Regions from separate parts of the Flavobacterium sp. UW10123 genome, predicted to be linked through region 1. Evidence: riboswitches for the same ligand, from Rfam matches in the RefSeq annotation. Region 1 holds a riboswitch; the other holds the start of a gene.

What was found. A riboswitch is a leader RNA that binds a small molecule or an ion and turns the genes downstream of it on or off. The one in region 1 is predicted to bind cobalamin.
Region 2: another riboswitch for cobalamin. It lies ahead of ABXT06_RS12895 (TonB-dependent receptor plug domain-containing protein); the one in region 1 lies ahead of ABXT06_RS14795 (TonB-dependent receptor).

Annotation. Positions count from the first base shown of each region.
Region 1 is NZ_JBEWQE010000012.1:2,469-10,583, reverse strand. It holds gene ABXT06_RS14810 (M4 family metallopeptidase) at 1-4,721, shown strand, start outside; gene ABXT06_RS14805 (porin family protein) at 4,788-5,432, shown strand; gene ABXT06_RS14800 (hypothetical protein) at 5,553-6,488, opposite strand; cobalamin riboswitch at 6,590-6,793, shown strand; gene ABXT06_RS14795 (TonB-dependent receptor) at 6,904-8,115, shown strand, end outside.
Region 2 is NZ_JBEWQE010000010.1:55,250-63,364, forward strand. It holds gene cobT (nicotinate-nucleotide--dimethylbenzimidazole phosphoribosyltransferase) at 1-1,665, shown strand, start outside; gene tnpA (IS200/IS605 family transposase) at 1,716-2,147, shown strand; gene ABXT06_RS12885 (adenosylcobinamide-GDP ribazoletransferase) at 2,537-3,334, shown strand; gene cobC (alpha-ribazole phosphatase) at 3,319-3,852, shown strand; cobalamin riboswitch at 3,918-4,124, shown strand; gene ABXT06_RS12895 (TonB-dependent receptor plug domain-containing protein) at 4,153-6,006, shown strand; gene ABXT06_RS12900 (YncE family protein) at 6,011-7,084, shown strand; gene ABXT06_RS12905 (GFO_1087 family putative carboxy terminal peptidase) at 7,164-8,115, opposite strand, start outside.

The sequences.
Region 1 (8,115 bases):
GAGAATCGGGTGCAATGAACGAATCTTTTAGTGATATTTTTGGTGTTTCTATCGAATTTTACGCTGGAAGAGATACTAAAAATGATATCTGGCTTTTGGGAGATGAATTGTATTCTCACGGAAGTTTAAGAAGTATGGCTAATCCAAAAGCTCAAGGTCAGCCTGATACATACGGAGGAACAAATTGGGTAAATCCAGCCAATACATCTTATGATAATGGAGGTGTGCACATTAACAGCGGTATTACCAATTATTGGTTTTATCTTTTAGCTGAAGGTGGAGAAGGAGTTAATGACCTTAACAACAGTTATACTGTTAAACCGATTGGTTTAGCTAAAGCTGAAAAGATTGCGTACTTGGCATTGACAGAATATTTATCACCGTCTTCAAATTTTAGCGACATGCGTCAGGCAACTTTGATGGCTGTAGAAGATTTATACGGTCTAGGTTCTGAAGAGTTTAAACAAGTAACTAATGCTTGGTATGCGATTGGTGTAGGTACCGCTTATGCGGATAGACAAATAACGATTGTTTCGGTAGAAAATCCTTCAGCGTCTTGCGGGCCATTAAAAGGAGAAGAGCCTTTTTATATTACACTAAGAAATACAGGAACTGCTGTAATTAAAGCGGATGAAGTTTTAAATTTCAAACTAAGAGCCATGGCAAGCGCACTTGGCAGACTCATTACTTTTTATACCAACGACGGTAAAGTTCCTTTTGCTAAAGATTTAGGAATTGGAGAAGAAACAACTATTGCAATAAAAAGCAAAATACCATATCAAATAAATGCGACGAGCTACGTAGAAGTTAAAGTAGATCTTGATCCTATTGTAGATTTTGGTGTTAAAGAGGGATATTCTTTTGTTACAGGCATATATGTTGCCACTGCACAAAAAGATTTTGATATCAAAGCAACGGCTTTAGATCTTCCAATGTATACAGGAGATTTACTTACAACAAGTTATACTCCAGCTATTACGATTTTTAATTTAGGCTGTCAAGATATTCCAGCAGGAACTGTTTTAAAAATTGGATATGCCGATACAAAAGCAGGAAGCACAACGATTTGGAAAGATGTAACATTGCAGACTGCTTTCAAAGGAAATTCGGAAATGAAAATAGCTTTTGATACTGCTGTCGATTTATCAGCGGCGGGTTTACACACTTACGAAGCTTATGTAACTTATGATAAAGATCCGATTACAACAAATAATAGTATTATAAATGCTGCTTACAGCGATATTATAACACAATTTCCTTATACTGAAGGATTCGAGAGAACGCCTGGAGGATGGAACACAAAAGCGTTAAGCGGAAATCAGAAGTTTTTATTTCAAAATTATCCTGCGTCTTTTAGAACGGTTAAATCACAATACATGTGGGGAATGGTTGACTTTAAGGGAACTGAAAGAATGGGACTTAATTCTGATTTCGTTTTAGAATCGCCAATCTTTGATTTTACCAATGTGGTTTCTCCGTATGTGGAGTTCGATTTGTATTATTTATTGCATAGAACGTATGATGGTTTAATTGTTGAATATTCTGAAGATAAAGGTAAAAGCTGGAAAAAAATAAATACAGTTAATTATCCGGAAATAGAACATAATAATGATTTATTAGATGGAGGTTGGTTTACGGGAGTAAATAATAGTTTGAAAAAAGATCCGTACCAAATTCGGTTAAATGAATTGGCAGGAAAAAAAGTGGCTATTCGTTTCCACGTAAAATCAGACGACTATTATGATGGATTCTTAGGCGGATTTATAGATAACATTTTGGTAAGCGATGCGCCTTATGATTTAGAAGTTGTGTCGGCACAAGTTGACGCTGGTAAATGTGATATCAACAATAATAATGCTGCAGTAGTTGCCAAAATAACAAACAATTTTGCTACAGCAAGTCAGGAAGTTAATATTACAACTAAAGTTCTTGATGCAGCAAAAGTCGAAGTTTTTTCAAAAATCGAAAAAACAACTTTAAACTTCGCTAGGTTTAAAGACACAATAAACTATTCTATTCCTAATATTAATTTGAAGAATGTTGGAGAGTATACAATTTCGGTTTCTGTTTTTCCTGTAGATATGGCAAAAGACCTTAAACAAGGAAATAATGCTGTCACATTAACGTACGATAATTGGAATAACGAAGACATGAAAGTTTCTGTACTTCCGTATAAAATGGACTTTGAAGACGCTTCTAAATACAAAGGATGGAGAACTTCTGAGAATAAAGGTTCTGCAGGATGGAAACATGGCGTGCGTGCAGATTTAGGTTCTCCTGGATGGTTTATTGCAGATCATACCAAATTTATGGCAAGTAATGATGACAAATGCAATTGCGATGCTTCAAACGATATGCTGGTTTCTCCCGTATTTGATTTAACCAATTACAAAGAAGCGCATTTATCATTTGATGGTTTTGGAGATCCTCAGCAATGGTCAGATGGTTTTGTAAAAGTAAGTACCGATGGCGGAACAACTTGGAAAGAAGTATTTAAAATGCCTTATTATGGCGCTTGGTTTGGTTATAATGTTGATTTAAGTGCTTACGCCGGAAATTCTTGTGTGCAAGTTGCTTTTCAACAAAATGACAATGGCTTTTTTGCGAATGGTTTTGCGGTGGATAATATTGAAATTACACCAACTAAAAGTAATTTACAGCTTTCGAATTTAGTTGTAGGCGAAACAGTTTATGAAGATGTACCTACGCATGAGTTTTATATTGATGCAAGAAATGTAGCTTATAAAACATTGGAAAAAGTTACGCTTAAATATCAAATTCTTCAGAACGGAAATGCTATTGGCGAACCAGTTTCATTAGAAAGAACGAAAACAATCCGACAAGGTGAAACTCTTGTTTATAAAATAGACGGTCTTTCAAAATTAGCTGCTGGCAATTACGAAATTAAAGTGCAGGCAACTGCCGATGGAGAGCTAGATACGAATATTAAAAGTCTTACGGCATCTTTTCAAGTTGCTGAAAAAGCGCTAGAATTAAGCACAGAGAATTTCTCTAGCCTAACACAAGGTTCAATATTTGGATCAAAAGGATTTATTTCTAATCAAAGTGATGAAAATTACCCTTGGAGAGCGGTTACAACTCCAGATAATATCAATTTGACACTTCCTTTAAAAAACCGTTCGGGAGATACTAACGGAAAACTATTATACAGTCAATTAGAAGGCTATTATTACTATAGCGAATTAATTTCTCCACTTTACAAACTGTCTGAAAGTACTACGGCTTTAGAGTTTTATTACGCTTTGCAGAGCAATGTTAATGATGCTTTAATTGTAGATATTAAGCCAGTTGGCGGAGAATGGACTGAAGCTTGGAGAGCGACTAGTCAAGGAACTTATGTAGATACTGAATGGCAAAAAGCAGTTTTAAACATTACAAAATACGCTGGAAAATCAGTATTGTTCCGTTTTAGACATGCAAAATCAGATGGATATTCTTATATGGTTTTAGACGATCTTAAAGTAATGAGTGAGGCTGTTTTAGATGTTTCTGTTCAAATTTTATCTCCAAAAGATATTTGTGGCAATAGCGAAGTAAAAGTTAGGCTGACAAATGAAGGACAAGTTGCTATTAAAGAAAATTCTATCCAATTAGATTTGGAGTACAGTAATACATCAGAAAAAATCTCAGAAGCCATTGCATCAGGAATTCCGGTTGGCGAAAGCATCGATTATACTTTTATCAAACAGCCTAAATTAGATGATTCTGGAGATTCTCATGTATTTGCCGTAAATGCAAAAATGGAAAACGATGCTATCGAATCAAACAATAGTATCAAGAATTATGTATACCAAGGCGTACCGTCAGATTTTAAAATATTTGACGCTTCAGTTATCCATGCTTATGCAGGTAAAAGTGTATTTCTGGATGCAGAGAGAAACATTGCTGCTAAAGAGTTAGAAGCAACTTCATATAAATGGAGTTCAGGTGAAAGCACCAATTCTATAAATGTTGATAAAGCAGGAGATTATACTGTAACGGCAACATTAGAAAACGGATGCAGTCTTACTGAAAAAGTAACTGTGATATTTGATACTTTCGAATCTGAACTTGTAAGCGGAGATGTTTGTGGTCCAGAAGTAGTTTTAAATCCTGGAAATTATGCTGCTTACGAATGGTTTGATGGTTCTACAGATCCAACTTTCAAAACAACAGAAAGCGGAGATTATTACGTAACGGTTTACAACGAACACGGATTAGGAAAAATTTTCACAACAACAATCAATGTTCTTGAAAACACAGTTCCAGAAATTCAAGCATTAGAAGGAAATAAAATTACAGCTTCTGCTGATTCTGAGGGTTATCAGTGGTATTTAAACGGAAGAATTATTCCTAATGCAACCGAAAAAATGGTTTCTACAATTTGGGAAGGAACGTATACTCTACAAGTAACAAATACACATGGTTGTACAAGTATGTCTGCTCCAATAGATTCTAAAGGTCTTCTTATTGGAAAATTGACAAATTCTTTCAGAGTGTTCCCAAATCCAGCTGCAGATAATGTAAACATCTTCTTGGCTGAAAAAGCTGAAGGCGAAGCTGAAATGAAAATTTACTCTATGGAAGGAAATGCGGTTTGGAGTAAAACCTATTCTGCTGTTCCATCAAGTGTAAATGTTAGTCAGCTTACGACAGGAGTTTATATTTTAGATTGTACCGTACAAGGCAAAAAGTACACAGCTAAGATTATTAAAAAGTAACAAATTATAGATAGAAACGGCAGTTCTCATGTAGAGCTGCCCTTCTTAAAAAAAACGAAAAATACGATGAAAAAATCAAAGCTAATAATCTGTGCATTGTTTATGTGTGCAGGTGTAATGGCTCAAACCGAAAAGGTCAAACTGGGCGTAAAAGCAGGATTGAATATTTCGAGCCTAACATTTGATGAAAACGAATTGGATTCATCTAGTAAAACAGGATTTACAGCAGGATTAATGGCAGAAATTCCTTTGGCAAAAAACTTTTCGGTACAACCAGAATTATTGTATAGCCAGCAGGGAATGAAATTATCTTATTCTGATCCAGAAGTACAAAACTCACATTACAAAAGCACAATTGCCTTAAATTATTTAAACATTCCAGTAATGTTAAAATATTATGTGGCGAAAGGTTTAAGCATTCAAGCGGGACCTCAAGTCGGAATTCTGTTGAAAGCAAACAATAAATACCAAGACAATTTTTTAGGTTACGATAACCATGAAAAAATGGATTTAAAAGACTATTCAAACGGAGTAGATGCTTCAGTAAATTTCGGATTGGGTTATCAGTTTAGCAATTTCTATGCAGATGCAAGATATAATTTGTCGTATGCCAATGTGTTTAAAGATGTTACGGCAAACACAAATTATGTTATCAACAGCGATATGAAGAATAAAGTTTTTCAAATAACAATCGGTTATTTTTTTAAATAGAGTTAGTAACACCTTCATAACTGTTTTAAAACCACTCTTTTTTAAGAGTGGTTTTTTGTTTTTATCTTCCCTATCGTATTGATATTAAAAAAAAAAATTGGTAAATCGTTTTTAATGTTTTTAAGAGTTGGTGTTTGAACTGTTTTTTAATAAGTTATGGATTATTTTCCCCTCGTTGGTGAAATGATATGATAATCTGTTCCCTGCAACTCTTCTCTGGAGAACTCCTCGATCAAGCAAAACCTGTACGTTAGTGTAATCTTTTACTTTGGATAATATTACCATGCCATGACTGTTTTTCTCTAAACTTTCAATTGAATCAAATTGTGCTGCATTTAAGTTATCAGTAATTTTTAATAACTGCGTCGTTTCAATTTCAGATAGTTGTGCTTTATTTATCAATCCTTTAATTAAAAATCTATAACTAATAGTATCATCATCTTGAATGTGTATATCTGGTGCATTATCTTTCTTTAAGTCATTTATTCTTTTTAAGATAACATTTTGCTGTTCTTTTTCATTTAAAGCTTGTTTTGCGATCTGCAAAGAATGATTAAGACCATCAACAGTAACTTTGTTCGATTCGTTAATTTGCTTGATACTATCTTGCAAATTATTATTGTTTTCCTTAAGAGCTTCAATTTGACTCATAAATTCTTGTATAGTTTGTGTCCCAGATTCCTCGCTTTTTAATAAAAATTCCGCTTTGGCAACTTTTGTCTTTTCAACTACTTCATGTTTTTTTGAAGCGTAGCGTTTAGTTATCCTTGCGTCTTTAGTTGGTTCTAAGTCTTTATCAATTTCCAGCATTATTTTAGGAATTAATAATGTGTAAAATGTTGCAATTACAATTGGGAAAAAGATTGCCCAGAAAGAACAATATTCATGGTTAATCACAATAATTTTATTTTCGATTGATGTTTTTGAAAAAAGTAATAGACAAATTGGTCGCCAATTATAAAATACAAATGACCATAGGAATGCGCCAGATATGGGGTTTTTTAATCTTTCTTTGGTTGAGTCAATAAAGTCTTTAATTAAATCAGCTAAGGTCATTGGTTAGTTTTAATTGCACAAACATAAGTAAATAGCAAATTAAATTGTAAAAATAATAGTATCATATAAAAAACAAATAAAAAAAATACAAAGATAATTATATCTTTACCCCAGATTTTGGTCTGCTTTTTTCAATCTGAAATAAGCAGTTAAAAGGGAATCAGGTGCAAATCCTGAACAGACCCGCTACTGTAAGTTCTACACAAAGTCTTTAAACATACTAATGCCATTGTTCCATTTTAGGGGTGAGAAGGCCGTTTAAAGATAGAATAAGTCAGGAGACCTGCCACGATCACATAGTTTAAAACTTTCGTGGTATGAAGTTGATGACAAGATAATAACCTGCTATTCTATAGTAGGATTACTACTGTTGTATAATTACTGCATCACACAAAGTTTATTTAATTAAATCGTGATGTGTAATTTGAAGAAAACTTTATTTTCTGCTTTTTTAGTACTTTTTCCTTTTTTGCTTCATTCGCAAGCAGTGACTGATAGTTCGCGTGTTTTAAAAGAAGTTATTTTAAAAGGAAAACCTTATCAGGAAGTTATTCCCGTGCAAAGTCTTTCGGGTGTTCTGCTCGAAAATCTTTCTAGTCACAATGTTGCCGATGCGCTTCGTTATTTTGCGGGAACGCAAATTAAAGATTATGGCGGAGTCGGCGGACTCAAAACGGTTGATGTTCGTAATATGGGAACGCATCATGTTGGTGTTTTTTATGACGGAATTCAGCTTGGAAATGCGCAAAACGGCGTAACCGATTTAGGGAAATATTCGCTTGATGATATGGAATCGCTTACGATGTATAATGGACAGAAAAGCGAAATCTTTCAGTCGGCAAAAGACTTTGCATCAGCTTCGACTATTTATTTGCGAACCAAACGTCCTGTTTTTACAGGCAATAAAAAAACAAATCTGCTGGTTCGTTACAAAACAATGTCTATCAATTACCATGATCCTTCTTTTAGATGGGAACAAAAACTGAGCGATAAAGTCAGCATGAGCGTAAGTTCTGAATACATCAAATCAAACGGACAATATAAATTTAGATATAAAAGAAAAAATCAAGATGGAAGTATTGCCTACGATACTACAGCTACACGATGGAACAGTGATATAGAAGCATTCCGATTTGAATCTGGTTTGTATGGAAAAATAAATAAAGGAACTTGGGATGCAAAAGTATATTATTATGATTCTGAACGCGGTGCACCAGGAGCCATTGTAGAAAATAAGTTTAAAGACGGTTTTAGACAATTTGACAAAAACTTTTTTGGACAATCTTCTCTAACAAAAGATGTTTCAGATAAATATAAATTTCAGCTAAAAGGAAAATTTGCCTACGATTACACGCATTATATTGCACGAGATACGACAAACGTTTTAGGTGAAACCGTAACAGAAGGCGCACAATCAGATGATAGTTATTATCAGCAGGAAGCTTATTTCTCCGCAGTTAATATGTATAGCATTTTACCCACTTGGGATGTTTCGCTTTCAACCGATTTTCAATACAATAAATTAAATGCGACAAGAAGAGGAATCCAAACACAATTCTCTTTTCCACAGCGTTATACAGCCCTTGTTTCTCTAGCAACTTCGTATCGATATGAAGGTTTTAAAGTT
Region 2 (8,115 bases), on a different contig from region 1:
GATATATTAAAATCACGCCGCGACACACGACATTTTACAGCCGATGAAGTTCCTGATTATGTAATTGAAAAAGCTTTACAAGCGGGACATTGGGCGCCTTCTGTGGGACTGACTGATGCGACTAGATATTATATCATTAAATCTCATGAAGTTAAAAGTTCTATTAAAAATCTCTTTTTAGATTACAACAAAAAAGCTGAAGAACTAACCGACAATCCAGAACAAAAAGAACTTTACAGATCACTAAAACTCGAAGCAATCGAAGAAGCTCCAATCGGACTTATAATTGCTTATGATCGCTCGGTTTTAAATCAGTTTACGATCGGGACAATTGGCAGCAATGAAGCAGTAAAATTCAGTTCGGTTTGTGCCGCTCAAAATATTTGGCTTTCACTTACAGAGCAAGGTTACGGAATGGGTTGGGTTTCGATTCTCAATTATTATCAGTTTAAAAAAATCTTAGATTTACCCGAAAACATAGAACCTTTGGGTTATTTCTGTATCGGAAAACCCGCTACCAATTACAACAATCAGCCAATGCTGCAGCAATTGCATTGGAAACAAAAAGCGGAAGCTCCTATTTGTGTTGAAATTAGTGAAATTCATCATACTAAAGTTCCTGATTTCGATTTAAAATCAGAAAACAAAATTCAAAACAAATCTGACTTTCATACTCTTTTACAAGACAAAATAGATTCTAAAACCAAACCTGTTGGTTCTTTGGGAACATTGGAATCTTTGGCTTTTCAAATGGCAACGGTTTTCGAAACTTTGAATCCAAAAATCATAAAACCAAATATCGTAGTTTTTGCTGCAGATCACGGAATTGCAAATCATGGTGTAAGCGACTATCCGCAAGATGTTACACGACAAATGGTCAATAATTTCCTGGATGGTGGCGCTGCCATAAATGTTTTTTGCAATCAGAATAATATTGAATTATCCATTGTAGATTCGGGTGTTAATTATGATTTTCCGACAAACGCAAAATTAATCGATGCAAAAATCGCTAAAGGGACACAATCTTTTCTGCACGTTCCTGCAATGAGCGAATCTGAAGTTCAATTGTGTTTGGAGAAAGGAAAATTGATTGTTGAAAACATTGCTAAATCTGGTTCAAATTGTATCGGTTTTGGCGAAATGGGAATTGGAAATACCTCAACCGCTTCGGTTTTGATGAGTCTTTTAACCGACTTTCCTATCAAAGAATGCATCGGAAAAGGTACTGGAGTTGAAAACGAAAAATTGCTTTTAAAACAAAATTTACTCCAGAAAGCAATTGAAAATTATTCCGGTCAAGCCGAATTAATGGCGCAACTCTCCTATTTTGGAGGTTTTGAAATCCTTCAAATGGCTGGAGGAATGCTAACTGCTTTTGAAAATAAAATGCTGATTCTTGTTGACGGTTTTATTTGTACTGTTGCCTATTTAATCGCTTTTAAAATAAATCCGAACATCAAACAAAATGCTGTTTTTTGCCATTGCTCTGCAGAAAAAGCGCATTCAGAATTATTAAATCATTTAGGAGCAAAACCTATTTTAAATTTAGATTTGCGTTTGGGAGAAGGAACGGGCTGTGCTGTAGCTTTTCCTATTTTAAAATCGGCTGAGGCTTTTTTAAATGAAATGGCTAGTTTTGAAAGCGCGGGAGTAAGCAGGAAATAACTTTCTTTTTAAATTTAAAGTTTATAACTTTGAATTTTTAAATATCATATATGCCTTTTACAAAAGTTTACATTCACTGCGTTTGGAGTACAAAAAATAGATTCCCATTTTTAAATTCTATTGATATTCGTAAAAAAGTATGGCATCACATACAAGAAAATGCTTCAAAGAAAGAAATCTATCTTGATTTTGTTAGTGGGTATTCTGATCATTGCCACTGTTTAATTTCATTAGGAAATAATCAAACCATTCAGAAAGTGATACAGCTCTTGAAAGGAGAATCTTCGTATTGGATTAATAAAAATCAATTAACAAAAGATAAGTTTGAATGGCAGGATGAGTATTTTGCAGTTTCAGTTTCAGAATCAATTGTAGATAAGGTTCGGGATTATATTAAAAATCAGGAAAAGCATCATAAAAAGAAAACATTTCAAGAAGAATATGATGAATTTATCATCAAATTTGGATTTAAAAAACCTTAAAAAAAATTGGCTAAAGCCCTTTTTAAAATGTCTATAAATACACCAACATCTAAAGATGTTGGCAATTCATCGAAATCACATTTTAAAATTTTACTCTTGAATTGCCTCCAGATTTATCTGGAGGTTATAAATTTTCTCATAAAGAAGGCTTTAGCCAAATAATGGTAATCAAATGAAATGTGAAGAATTTATTGTCAATTTTGGATATAAGAAATCTCAATAAAATTTGGCTAAAGCCTTTCTAAATGTCCATAAATAAACCAACATCTGAAGATGTTGGCAATTCATAAAAATCATATTTTAAAATTTTATTCTGAATTGCCTCCAGATTTATCTGGAGGTTATAAATTTGCTACTAAAGAGGGCTTTAGCCAAATAATCACAATCAAATGAAAAAAGAACTACACATTTTCTTCACCTGCTTAATGTTTTACACCAGAATTCCATGTCCAAAAAACATTACGCATCATCCAGATTATTTAAATAAAGCCACAAGATATTTTCCTTTTATTGGATGGATTGTTGGAAGTATTTCTTTTATTGCTTATTGTCTATTTGCCTTATTTCTTTCATCAGAAATTGCTGTTATACTAGCGATTATTGCTTCTATTTTAACAACAGGAGCCTTTCACGAAGATGGATTTGCTGACGTCTGTGATGGTTTTGGCGGAGGCTGGACTAAAGAAAAAATCTTAATGATTATGAAAGACAGCGCCATTGGTGCTTACGGAGCAATCGGGTTGGTTTTACTTTTTCTATTAAAATTCAAACTGCTATCAGAATCTATTTCATTATTCAACGATTTTGAGCCTATAGCCGTTTTTAAAATTTACCTTTTGTTCATTTCTTCTCATTCACTAAGTCGTCTAGCAGCAATCAGTATTATTTTCACACATGAATATTCTCGTGAAGATGCCTCGAGCAAAAGCAAACCGATTGCAAAACAATATACTTGGAAAGAAGTTTTTGGCTCTTTCTTTTTTGGTTTGATTCCGTTACTTGTATTTTCTTATTTCAATTTGAAATTTATTCTTGCTATAATTCCTGTTTTTATAACTCGATATTTTTTAGCACGTTATTTTCAGAAATGGATTGACGGTTATACAGGAGATTGTCTTGGAGCGACACAACAGGTTTGCGAAGTGGTATTTTATTTAAGTATTTTATTTTTATGGAAATTTATTTAGTTCGCCATACCGAAACTGTCTGCGAAAAAGGAATCTGTTACGGACAATCAGACGTTGATATTGCAGTTCCATTTGATGAAATTTTCGGTAGAATTATTTCAGAACTTCCTTCAGAGGCAATTATATTTTCTAGTCCGTTAAAGCGCTGTGTTATTTTAGCAAAACACATTCAAGAAAATATTAAAACCATTTCTTATCAGGAAGACGAACGTTTGAAAGAGATGAATTTTGGAGATTGGGAATTAAAAAGCTGGAACGAAATTCCATCAGAAGAACTTAATCCGTGGATGGAAGATTTTGCAAACATAAAAGTTTCAAACGGAGAATCTTTTCTCGAACTGCATGAAAGAGTTGGTGATTTTTTATCTGATAGCATTTCAAAAACAAATCAGCCAATTGTAATTGTTGCTCACGCTGGAATCATCAGGAGTATTTTATGCCATCAGAGTTCTCTACCTTTAAAGGAAGCTTTCAATAATAAAATTGATTTCGGAGAAGTTATAAAAATCGATTTTTAGTGCAAATAATTTATAATTTTTCATGAAACGTAAAACAAATTTGAATAATCAATATTTTTAACTTTATCTTTGCAGCAAATTAAGGTTGTGTTTTTGATTTAAAAAATGCATTAAAAGGGAATCAAGTATAATTCTTGAGCTGTACCCGCAACTGTAAGCTAAGTTCATAACGAATGCTTGCTGTTAACTACAAACCACTGTCACGCCCCGCGCGATGGGAAGGTAAACAGCAAGACGCAAGCCAGGAGACCTGCCTTTATAACAATTTATCGAACTCTCGGGAAAAAGAGTGAAGGAATTATGACTTTAAAACGACTTCTTGCTTTTTGTTCATTTCTAATGTGCCAGATTATTTCGGCGCAGAGCGATTCTATTACCAGTTTGAAAGAAGTGTTGGTTTCAGACAAAAACTTAAAAAATTATTCGGTTTCACAATCTGTTTTAAAACTAAATGATTCTGTTATTGGCAAAAACGAAGCTCTTTTAACCGATTTATTAAACTTCAATTCTACGATTTATTTTAAAGAATATGGACGTGGAATGTTATCAACTGTCGCTTTTAGAGGTACTACTTCTTCTCAAACAGCAGTAATCTGGAACGGAATAAATATTAACTCTCAAATGAACGGAAGTACCGATTTTAATACTATTTCGGGTTCTGATTATAATTCGATAAGTGTAAAAGCGGGCGGCGGAAGTGTTATTTACGGTAGCGGTGCTGTTGGAGGAACTGTGCATTTAAATAACGATTTGTTATTTTCTAATCGTTTTGAGAATAATTTAAGACTAGATTACGGCAGCTTTAATACGATTGGAGTGAATTACAAAACTTCTATTTCTAACAAAAAATGGAGTGCTCAAATCGGACTTTCAAAAAACAGTTCGACAAACGATTATAAATATTTAAATCAGTACAACTGGAAAGGCGAACAGCGCTGGAACCAAAATGGTCAATATGATGTTATTACACTAAGTGCCAATGCTGGCTATAAAATTAATGCCAAAAACATTCTAAAATTATATACCCAAAGCTCAAATACAGATAGAAACACTTCTTTAGTTTCCGAATCGGAAATGAAAAGCAAATATGTTAATGGTTTTAACCGAAACTTACTAGAATATGACGGTAACTTCGGAAAGTTTACGACCAATTTAAAAACTGCTTATATTTTTGAGAACTATCAGTATTATGCGGATAATTCTAGCAATATTTATACTTACGGAAAAACTGAAAGCTTTATTACAAAAGCAGATTTAGGATATGAATTATTCAAATCATTGCAAGTCAATGGAATCTTAGATTATAATCGAACGAAAGGATATGGTTCTGGTTTTGGAGATAATACAAGAGAAATAAGTTCTGCTGCTTTGCTTGTTAAACAGGATGCATCAGCTAATTGGAAAAATGAATTCGGCATTCGAAAAGAATTTACAGACAATTATAAATCTCCTGTTCTGTTTTCTGTTGGTTCTTCTTATCAGTTTGGAAAACTATATAATTTGAAGCTGAATGCATCACGAAATTTCAGGATTCCAACTTTTAATGATCTGTATTGGGAAGAAGGCGGAAATCCAGACCTAAAACCTGAAAGTTCTTATCAGGCAGAAATAGGCAATGTTTTTACTTTTCAAAATTTCAATATTACTCAGACCTTTTATTACATGAAAATAAAAGATTTGCTGAGATGGGTTCCTGGAACAAATGGTATTTGGATGCCGCAAAATACTGACAAGGTAAATAGCTATGGAGCAGAAACATTGTTGGGTTGGAAAAAAAGTTTTGGCAAAAACAACCTGACAGCAAATGCAACTTATGCTTATACAGTTTCAGAGAATGTTGAAACTAAAAAACAGTTGTTTTTTGTCCCTTTTAATAAAGTTACAGCTTCTGTTGCCTATTCAAGAAAAAACATTTCTGCCTACTATCAATTTCTTTATAATGGTTTTGTTTATACACAATCTGACAACGATCCTGAGAAAATTGTTAACGCCTACAATGTATCAAACGTTGGAATTGATTACGATTTTAAACTTTTGTCTTCTTTCAAAGTAGGATTTCAGGTTTTAAATCTTTGGAATACATTTTATCAAAGTCTAGAATATAGACCAATGCCAGGAAGAAATTTTAATTTGTACTTAAACCTTAAATTTTAATATAATGAAATTAACTAGATTATTTTTAGTAGCACTTAGCGTTTCGCTTTTTGTTTCTTGTTCTAATGACGACGCCCCGAATGAAGATCACTCTAATGATCCAAAAGGAGTTTATGATAATGGAATTTTTATCTTAAATGAGGGAAATTTTACTGATGGAGGTTCTGTTTCTTTCATTAGCGACGATTTAAACACTTTCACAAAAGATGTATACAATACTGTAAATGGTTCTGATTTTGTTGGAAAATATCTTCAAAATATATTTTTTGATGGAGATAAAGCATATATCATTGCTGGCGGTTCTAATGTTATAAATGTAGTAAACCGTTACACATTTAAACTTGAAGCAAAAATTGAAACTGGCTTAATTACTCCAAGATATGGTGTTGTAAAAGACGGAAAAGCTTATGTAACCAATGCTAATACGTATTGGTCTAAAACAAACCCAGCTGGTAATACCGATGATTTTATCGCTGTAATCAACTTAGCAACAAATAAAGTAGAATCTACAATTGCTTTAAACACAACTGCTAACCATATTGAAATTTACAACAGTAAACTTTATGTAACTGAACCATTTAATAACGATAAATTACTTGTAGTAAATCCAACGACAAACAAGCTTGAAACTTCTGTAGCTATTGGTCGAGGAGCAGATACAATGGAAATTAAAGATGGTATTTTATACACTATTAGAAGCGCAAGCGGGGAAAGAAGTGAAATTGTAAAAGTAAAATTATCTGACAATTCTATCAGCAAAATTACTTTCCCTGAATCTCTTGATGGAGTTAGAAACTTAGACATTTATAATAATAAAATATACTATACCCTAGAAACTGCGGTTTACTCAATAGATTACACAGCAACATCAGCTTCTACAACACCAATTTTCCAGTACAGCTCAACTTCAGAATATGGAAAAATGTACGGTTTTGCGGTAAAAGATGATAAAATCTTTATTGCAGACGGTGGGGATTTTGCTTCTAGCAGCAAAGCATACATTTATAATTTAAGCGGAAGTTTATTAAAAGAATTAACTGTTGGTTTAGGTCCAAACGGATTCTACTTTAACGATTAATTTATTCTTAGAATTAGTTTTTGTTTTTTTTTTATGGAAAAGGCTTTCATTTCTGAAAGCCTTTTCTATTTATTGTATTTTAGTTTTTTGGATCATTTTGAAAATACATTCCGTGTCTTAATCCATTTATGATTTTTGAATCTGTCAAATAAGGTGTATTTGGTGCAGAATCATCAAAAGTTCTTTTGGCAGTGGTTCCCGTAATTTTTGAAATAGCCAAATTAAGCAAAGGTTCTGAAGCATCTCCTAGAACGCCATAAGTACTTACTCTTTCGTACTGCTGATAAGTAGGCTGTAAACCTTGCTGGTAATCACCAAAACCTGCAGAATTTGAGATTTTAAAAACCAGAGGTTGCATTGCATATTTGTGATTTGGGTTTATTCCTTTTTTAGTAAACAAAGTTTCAGAATCATAAATTGTATACGAACCAACATTTTTACCTGTTGTAGTTTCTCCAACCTGAACTACATTTATATAAGGTTTTAATCCGTTAATAACCAATTCGCTGGCAGATGCCGTGCTTGCAGTAGTAATAATATAAACTGTAGTTAAATTTAAACTGTTTAATGGTTTATCGTCAATATTGTTTACAAATCTGTAATTCAAACTTTCCAAATTTTCAGCAGTCATATCTTTCATCCACTTTGTATTATACTGCGTTTTGGCAAAAATTTGATTATCAAACTGTCCTGTAATCATACTAGAAAGTCTTATAGCTGAAGTCACTGCTCCTCCTCCGTTGTATCGAAGATCTAAAATCAAATCTGTAATTCCTTGAGATTTTAATTCGCCAAAAGCCTGATTTAATTTATCGTCATAACCTGAATAAAAACCGTTATACATTAAATAACCAATTTTACGCCCTCCAGAAGGAATCACTTTATTAATGAAAATAGGGTTTTCTTCTAAAACAGTTTTAGTCAAATCAACCGATTTTCCATTTAAAACATAACCGCTACCATTATAATCGGCCAAGTTTAGCGTATAGCTATCCTTATTGAACAATAAATCTTGATAATTTGAAACAGTA